3 regions of the Cryobacterium sp. RTC2.1 genome follow, and region 2 is predicted to be linked to each of the others. Evidence: predicted binding sites of a transcription regulator. Region 2 holds the regulator's gene; each other region holds the start of a gene.
The links. The regulator HspR, encoded in region 2, represses chaperone genes until heat shock. The targets are predictions, from matches to a motif close to AAGTTGAGTCNNNNNGACTCAACTT.
Positions count from the first base shown of each region.

Region 1 (2,263 bases), on a different contig from region 2:
CGTCGCGCCGATCACGTGCAGCTCACCGCGAGCCAGCCGCGGCTTGAGGATGTTTCCGGCGTCCATGCCGCCGTCGCCGGATCCGCCGGCGCCGACGACCGTGTGCAGCTCGTCGATGAAGATCACGAGCTCGCCGCTGTGCGCGGTGATCTCGTCCATGGTCTTACCGAGGCGTTCCTCGAAGTCGCCGCGGTACCGGGTCCCGGCGACCATCGCCGCGAGGTCGAGTGCCACGACGCGCTTGCCGCGCAGTTGCTCCGGCACGGTTCCCGCCACGATGGCCTGCGCGAGCCCTTCGACGACGGCGGTCTTGCCGACGCCGGCCTCGCCGATCAGAACCGGGTTGTTCTTGGTGCGCCGGGAGAGGATCTCGATCGTCTGTTCGATCTCGTCGGCACGGCCGATCACCGGGTCGAGTTTCCCGTCGCGGGCCCGGGCCGTGAGGTCGGTGCCGTAGGTGTCGAGCATCGGCGTTTCCGAAGCGGATGCCGGGGCAGGGTCCTGGCCCGTCGCATCCGCCTGCGGCTCGCGTGCACCGGCCTGCAGGGATTCCTGGGTGACGCCGGCCGCAGCGAGGACCTGGCCGGCCGGGGAGTCCTCGTTCACCACGAAGGCGAAGAAGAGATGTTCGGGGTCGATGTAGGTCGACCCGAAGGCGCGCGCGATCTGGTGCGCGTCGAGGAGGGCGCGCTGGGCGGAGGGGGTGAGTCCCGGCGTCGCGTCTCCGGTCGGGGCGGAGCGCTCCGGCAGGCGCTGCTCGGCGGCCAGGGCGAGGGCCGCGGGGTCTGTGCCGGTATTCCGGATCGCCTGGGCGGCCGGTTCGCGCAGGACGAGGACCCGGAGAATGTGCAGGACGTCGACGTGGGAGTGCCCGTGCTCGACCGCGTACTGGGCGGCCTCGGCGAGCACCTCGTGGGTGCGGCGGCTGAGCAGCCGGGTGATGTCGATCGGGCGCCCTGTGGGTGCAGCACCCTGCTGGCCCTGCAGGTAGCGGGCGATGAACTCGTCGAACGAACCGTTACCGGAATCCGCGGGACCGAAGAATGTAGGCACGAGACCTCCTGATCTTGAAACTTGAGTGCTATTGACTCAACTCAACGTCAGGCCGTGGGTTTCATTCCCGCCTCATGCTGGGAAACCCCCGGTTACGCGGTCGGCGAACGGAGTGCGAACAGGCCCAGAGGTTCAGGCCCCGAGGATGCCGCGCGCCACGACGACGACGACGGTCACGGCCGCGACGCCCAGCGCGATCAGGACCAGGCCCCGGCCGTGCACGCCGGCGGGCATGACCCGGAGCGCGCGCATCGAGTATGCGAGCCCGACGAGGACAGCGATGACTCCCCAGAACGGGAGCACGAGAGCGAGGACGAATCCGGCGAGGGTGATCCAGAATCCGAGCGAGCGCCCGGGTGTCTTCGTCCAGTCGGCACGCGGCGCGCCGAGGGCGATCAGTCGGTTGTCCTGCATGTTCGCGCGCGGATCGTCCACTGTCAGCCCCCGTTGCTTCGAGTACCAGTCTGCCACGCGGCGGGATCGTTCAGCGCGATCGTTCAGCAGGATCGTTCAGCTGGGCTCAGAGCCACCGAGGCGGGTCGGCCGGAGTCCCGGCGCTCGAACCCACGCCGGAACCGCCACGCCCGGTCGCCCACTGGACGAGGCCAGCGAGGCTGCCGGACACGACGATGGGATGCGCGGAATGGAGGTCGCCGAACCTGCGCTCGTCGTGGGAATCAGTGACGGAGAGCACGAGGTCTCCCCCGTCACCCCGGGTCGCCCAGGCCGAGGTGATCTCGGTGAGCAGGCGATCGAGCACCTCGACCGGCACGTCGGCGAAGGATGCGCCGGTCGCGAGGTCGATCGTGTGCACCCAGAGTTCCTGGTTGCGCATCCACACGGTCTCGGACACGGCAATCTCCCGGCCGCTCGGGGTCCGGACCGGGTGGCTCCACGTCTCGGGGGTGAGCCGGCGCCACGCGGCGTCGAGCTGGATGGTCGCGACGTCGAAGAGGGTCCGCAGGGCGTCGCGGTCGAGCTCGGCCCCGGCGGCGATGTCGCTGTCGCGAGCCGCGTTCGAGACGTACATCGGCGTTTCGACGTCGGTGCGCGCCCAGGTCACGAGTCGTACGATGCCCCTCGCGTTATATGCGACATGGGCGATCACGTGACGGCGGCTCCAGCCGGGCAACAGCGAGTCGCCGTCGAGGTCGACGTTCGACAACCCGTTGAGCTCGTGCGCGAAGAACGCGGTCGCGCGACGAGCGAG
Region 1 is NZ_JASJXJ010000022.1:13,180-15,442, forward strand. It holds gene QN357_RS04885 (ATP-dependent Clp protease ATP-binding subunit) at 1-1,053, opposite strand, end outside; gene QN357_RS04890 (hypothetical protein) at 1,186-1,488, opposite strand; gene QN357_RS04895 (maleylpyruvate isomerase family mycothiol-dependent enzyme) at 1,574-2,263, opposite strand, start outside.
Region 1: the regulator HspR is predicted to act here: its motif matches at 1,072-1,096, upstream of QN357_RS04885 (ATP-dependent Clp protease ATP-binding subunit).

Region 2 (2,263 bases):
TTCGACAAAGACTTTTACAAGGTCCTCGGCGTCTCGAAAGACGTGACGCCGGCCGACCTCAAGAAGGCCTATCGCAAGCTCGCCCGCAAGTATCACCCGGACTCCAATCCGGGCAATCCTGCGGCCGAAGCGAAGTTCAAGGAAATCAGCGAGGCGCACTCGGTGATCGGCGACCCCGCACAGCGGAAGGAATACGACGCTGTGCGGGCCATGGGCGGTGGAGCACGCTTCACCGCCCCCGGTGGCGGAGGCGCCCAGCAGGGTGGCGGCTTCGACGACGTCTTCGGCGGCATGTTCGGTGGGGGTGCCCGGCAACAGGGCTACTCCTACCAGCAGCAGGGCGGGTTTGACGACCTGCTCGGCGGCATGTTCGGCCGGGGCGGCGCCGGCGGCGGCGGTTTCGGAACGTCCACGGGAGGGTTCCGCGGTTACGGCGGACCGACCCGCGGGCGGGACGTGATCGCATCCACGACCGTCGACTTCATCACCGCGACCCACGGCGACCAGATCACCCTGCAGACGCAGGATGGCCGGGCCATCAAGGTCAGGATTCCCGCCGGCGTCGCCGACGGGCAGAAGATCAAGCTCCGCGGCCAGGGCCAGCACAGCCCGGACGGCGGCGAGGCCGGTGACATCGTCCTCACCGTGACGGTGCGCAAGCACCCCGTCTTCGAGCGTGACGGCCTGAACCTGAGGCTGCACGTGCCCGTGACGTTCGTCGAGGCAGCTCTTGGCGCGACGATCGAAGTGCCGACCCTGGGTGGAGCGCCGGTCAAACTGCGCATCGCCCCCGGCACGCCGAGCGGGCGGGTCCTGCGGGTCAAGGGACGCGGCGTTGTGACTCCGAAGGGCACCGGCGACTTGCTCGCCGAGGTCCAGGTCGCGGTGCCGTCGCACCTGTCGAAGGACGCCGAGGAGAAGCTCGCTGCTTTCGCGGCGGCCCTTCCCGACGAGAACCCGCGCGACGAACTGCTGGCGAGAGCGAGAGACTGACGGTGGACGAGAACTCCCGGGTGTTCGTCATTTCGACGGCCGCAGAGCTTGCGGGCATGCACCCGCAGACGCTGCGACAGTACGATCGCCTGGGACTGGTGAGTCCGGACCGCACCCCGGGCCGGTCTCGCCGGTATTCGATGCGTGATGTGGTGAAACTGCGCGAAATCGCGGAGCTGGGTGCCGAAGGCGTGAGCCTCGAGGGCATCCGGAGGATCATCGCGCTCGAGGACCACGTGCGCCGCCTCGAATCGCGTTTGCGCGAACTCGAAGCGGCCCTCGCCGATGAACTGCTGAACCGGTCGGGTCGCCGCGTCTTCGCGGCCGGCTCGGCCGGTGAGGTCATCTCGATGCGCGCGGGCACCCGAACCCGCCGCGCGAACCAGGTGGTCATCTGGCGCCCGCTTGACGGCCGCTGATCCCGTGGCGCCCGACCCCACTGCGTTCGACCCCACTGCGTTCGACTTCGGCGCGCTCCGGCGTTTCCCCGACGTCGAGGCCTCCAACCTTTTTGCCGTCGACGCGAGCGACCGGCTGATCCTCGACGAGGCGGCAGAGAGCCTTCCCGCCGAACGGCTCGTTGTCGTCGAGGACCGGTATGGCGCCCTCACCCTCGGCGCCGCTGCGCTCTTCGGGGCCACCGGCATCCGCGTGCACCAGGACGCGCTCTCGGGCGAGGCGGCCCTGGCCCGGAATGCCGACGAGTTCGGCCTCACCGACCGCTACCGCTCGTTCCCACTGGGCCACGAGCTCCTGTCGGGCGCAACCCTTGTCCTCCTCCAGCTGCCCCGCAGCCTCGCCGCGCTCGACGAGATCGCCGAGGCGATCGCCCGGTACGCCGATCCCACGGTCGTCGTTGTCGCCGGCGGGCGGCTCAAGCACATGACCCCGGCCATGAACGAGGTCCTCGCACGGCACTTCGAGCGGCTCCAGGTCTCCCCGGCCCGGCAGAAGTCCCGGGTCTTGCGTGCCTCCGGTCCCCTCCGGGCGACGGAACAGGCGAGCCAGGCCTGGCCGCACGTCAGCAGGCATGACGACCTGGGTCTGACCGTGTGCGCGCACGGCGCCGCGTTCGCCGGCACCACGATCGACATCGGAACCCGGTACCTGCTCGAGTTCCTTGACCGTATGAAACCGGATGCCGTCCGCGCGATCGACCTCGGCTGCGGCACGGGCGTGCTCGCGGCCGCGCTCGCGCTACGCCGAACCGGACTCACGATGATCGCGAGCGACCAGTCGGCCGCCGCCGTCGCATCCGCCGGGGCCACCA
Region 2 is NZ_JASJXJ010000010.1:39,903-42,165, forward strand. It holds gene QN357_RS02780 (DnaJ C-terminal domain-containing protein) at 1-993, shown strand, start outside; gene QN357_RS02785 (heat shock protein transcriptional repressor HspR) at 996-1,412, shown strand; gene QN357_RS02790 (methyltransferase) at 1,399-2,263, shown strand, end outside.

Region 3 (2,263 bases), on a different contig from region 2:
TTCTGGCCGATCAGCCGATGCGCGAGCTCGCCCTCGAGGTTGAGCAGCTTCTCGGTCTCGCCCTGGAGCAGGCGACCGACGGGAATACCCGTCCACATCGCGACGACGGCGGCGATGTCCTCCGCGGTGACCTGGTCGTTGACCATCCGCGGTCCGTCGGACTCTGCCTGCTCGGCGGCGGCGAGTTCGCGTTCCATCACGGGGATGTCGCCGTAGAGCAGCCGGGAGGCGCGTTCGAGGTTGCCCTCGCGCTGGGCCCGCTCCGATTCACTCCGCGCGGTGTCGAGTCGGGTCTTGAGCTCGCCGACCCGGTTGAGCGAGGCGCGTTCCTTGTCCCACCGGGCCTGCAGTCCCTTCAGGGTGTCCTCACGTTCGAGCAGGTCGGCCCGCAGCTTCTCGAGCCTCTGGCGGGAGGCGTCGTCCTTCTCCTTCTTGAGGGCCAGCTCCTCGAGCTTGAGCCGGTCGACGCTGCGGCGCAGCTCGTCGATCTCGACGGGGGCGGAATCGATCTCCATCCGCAACCGGCTCGCGGCCTCGTCGATCAGGTCGATGGCCTTGTCCGGCAGCTGACGCGCGGTGATGTACCGGTTCGAGAGGGACGCGGCCGCGACGAGAGCGGCATCCGCGATCGACACCTTGTGGTGCGCCTCGTAGCGCTCCTTGAGGCCGCGCAGGATCGCGACCGTGTCCTCCACGCTCGGCTCGTCGACGAGCACCGGCTGGAAGCGCCGCTCGAGGGCGGCGTCCTTCTCGATGAACTCGCGGTATTCGTTGAGCGTCGTCGCTCCGATCAGGCGCAGTTCGCCGCGGGCGAGCATCGGCTTGAGCATGTTGGATGCCGCGACAGAGCCCTCCCCGCCGCCCGCACCCATCAGGGTGTGCAGTTCGTCGACGAAGGTGATGATCTGACCCTCGGCGTCGTTGATCTCCTTGAGCACGGCCTTCAGCCGCTCCTCGAACTCGCCGCGGTACTTCGCCCCGGCCACGAGGGCGGCGAGGTCGAGCGCCACGAGCTGCTTGCCCTTGAGTGAGTCGGCCACGTCGCCGGCCACGATCCGCTGGGCGAGACCCTCGACAACGGCGGTCTTCCCGACACCGGGTTCGCCGATCAGCACCGGGTTGTTCTTGGTGCGGCGGGTGAGCACCTGGCTCACGCGGCGAATCTCGGCGTCCCGCCCGATCACGGGGTCGAGCTTGCCGCTCTTCGCGATCTCGGTGAGGTTCACGCCGTACTTCTCGAGCGCAGACTTCGCCTCTTCCTGGGGCGGCTGCTGGCCTGCTTGCATGGGAAGTTCCTCTCTCTCGTGCGACAGCCCGCCGACAAACAAAGCTGAGTCGCGTCGACTCAAGTTTAGAGGCTGGCGACGCTCGGCGCCAGCACTCGCGTCCGGCGGTACCGGTGCCATAATGACCGCAAACGGCGGCAGGCGACAGCGCCGCCGAGACACGCCTTCGATGATGAGGAGCCCCGATGACCTTCCATCCCCTCGACCCGCTGACGGCCGACGAGTTCACCGCGGCCGCAGCCATCGTCGGCCGCGAGCGCGGTGTCGGACCGGGCTGGCGCTTCGCCTCGATCGAACTCGTCGAGCCGGGCCGGCACGCCAGGTCCGCCTTCGATCGTGCCGGTGCGGTGCCCGAGCGCCTCGCCCGGCTCGTCGTGCTGAACCGGGCCGAGAACAGCACCTGGGTGGCGCTCGTCTCCCTCAGCGCAGACGCCCTGCTCGACTGGACCACGGTGCCGGGCGTGCAGGCCAACTTCACGGTCGACGAGTGGGACGAAGCGGATGCGGCTCTCCGCGCGCACCCGGACGTCGTCGCCGCCCTCGCCCGCCGGGACATCACCGATCTCGACAACGTCTTCATCGACACCTGGACCTACGGTGACGCCGTCATCCCTGAGCGATTCCGGGGCAGGAGGATCGGCTGGTCCGACGTCTGGGTGCGCGCGGAGGCGGGCGCCAACCCCTATGCCGGACCGGTGAGCGGACTGCACTTCGTGATCGACGTCAACACGATGGAACTCCTCGACGTCGAGGACTCGTTCGCGGTCGACCGCCCGGCCGTGATGGGCGAATACGTGCCGCATCTCATCCCTCCTCGCATCCGCGACCTGAGCCGGCGGCCTCCGCTGAGGCCGCTCGACATCGTGCAGGCAGAGGGGCCGAGCTTCACCGTCACCGGCCACCGGGTCGAGTGGCAGAACTGGTCGCTCCGGGTCGGCTTCAACTACCGGGAGGGCATGACGCTGCACGAAGTGAGC
Region 3 is NZ_JASJXJ010000119.1:2,242-4,504, forward strand. It holds gene QN357_RS13900 (ATP-dependent Clp protease ATP-binding subunit) at 1-1,286, opposite strand, end outside; gene QN357_RS13905 (primary-amine oxidase) at 1,472-2,263, shown strand, end outside.
Region 3: the regulator HspR is predicted to act here: its motif matches at 1,328-1,352, upstream of QN357_RS13900 (ATP-dependent Clp protease ATP-binding subunit).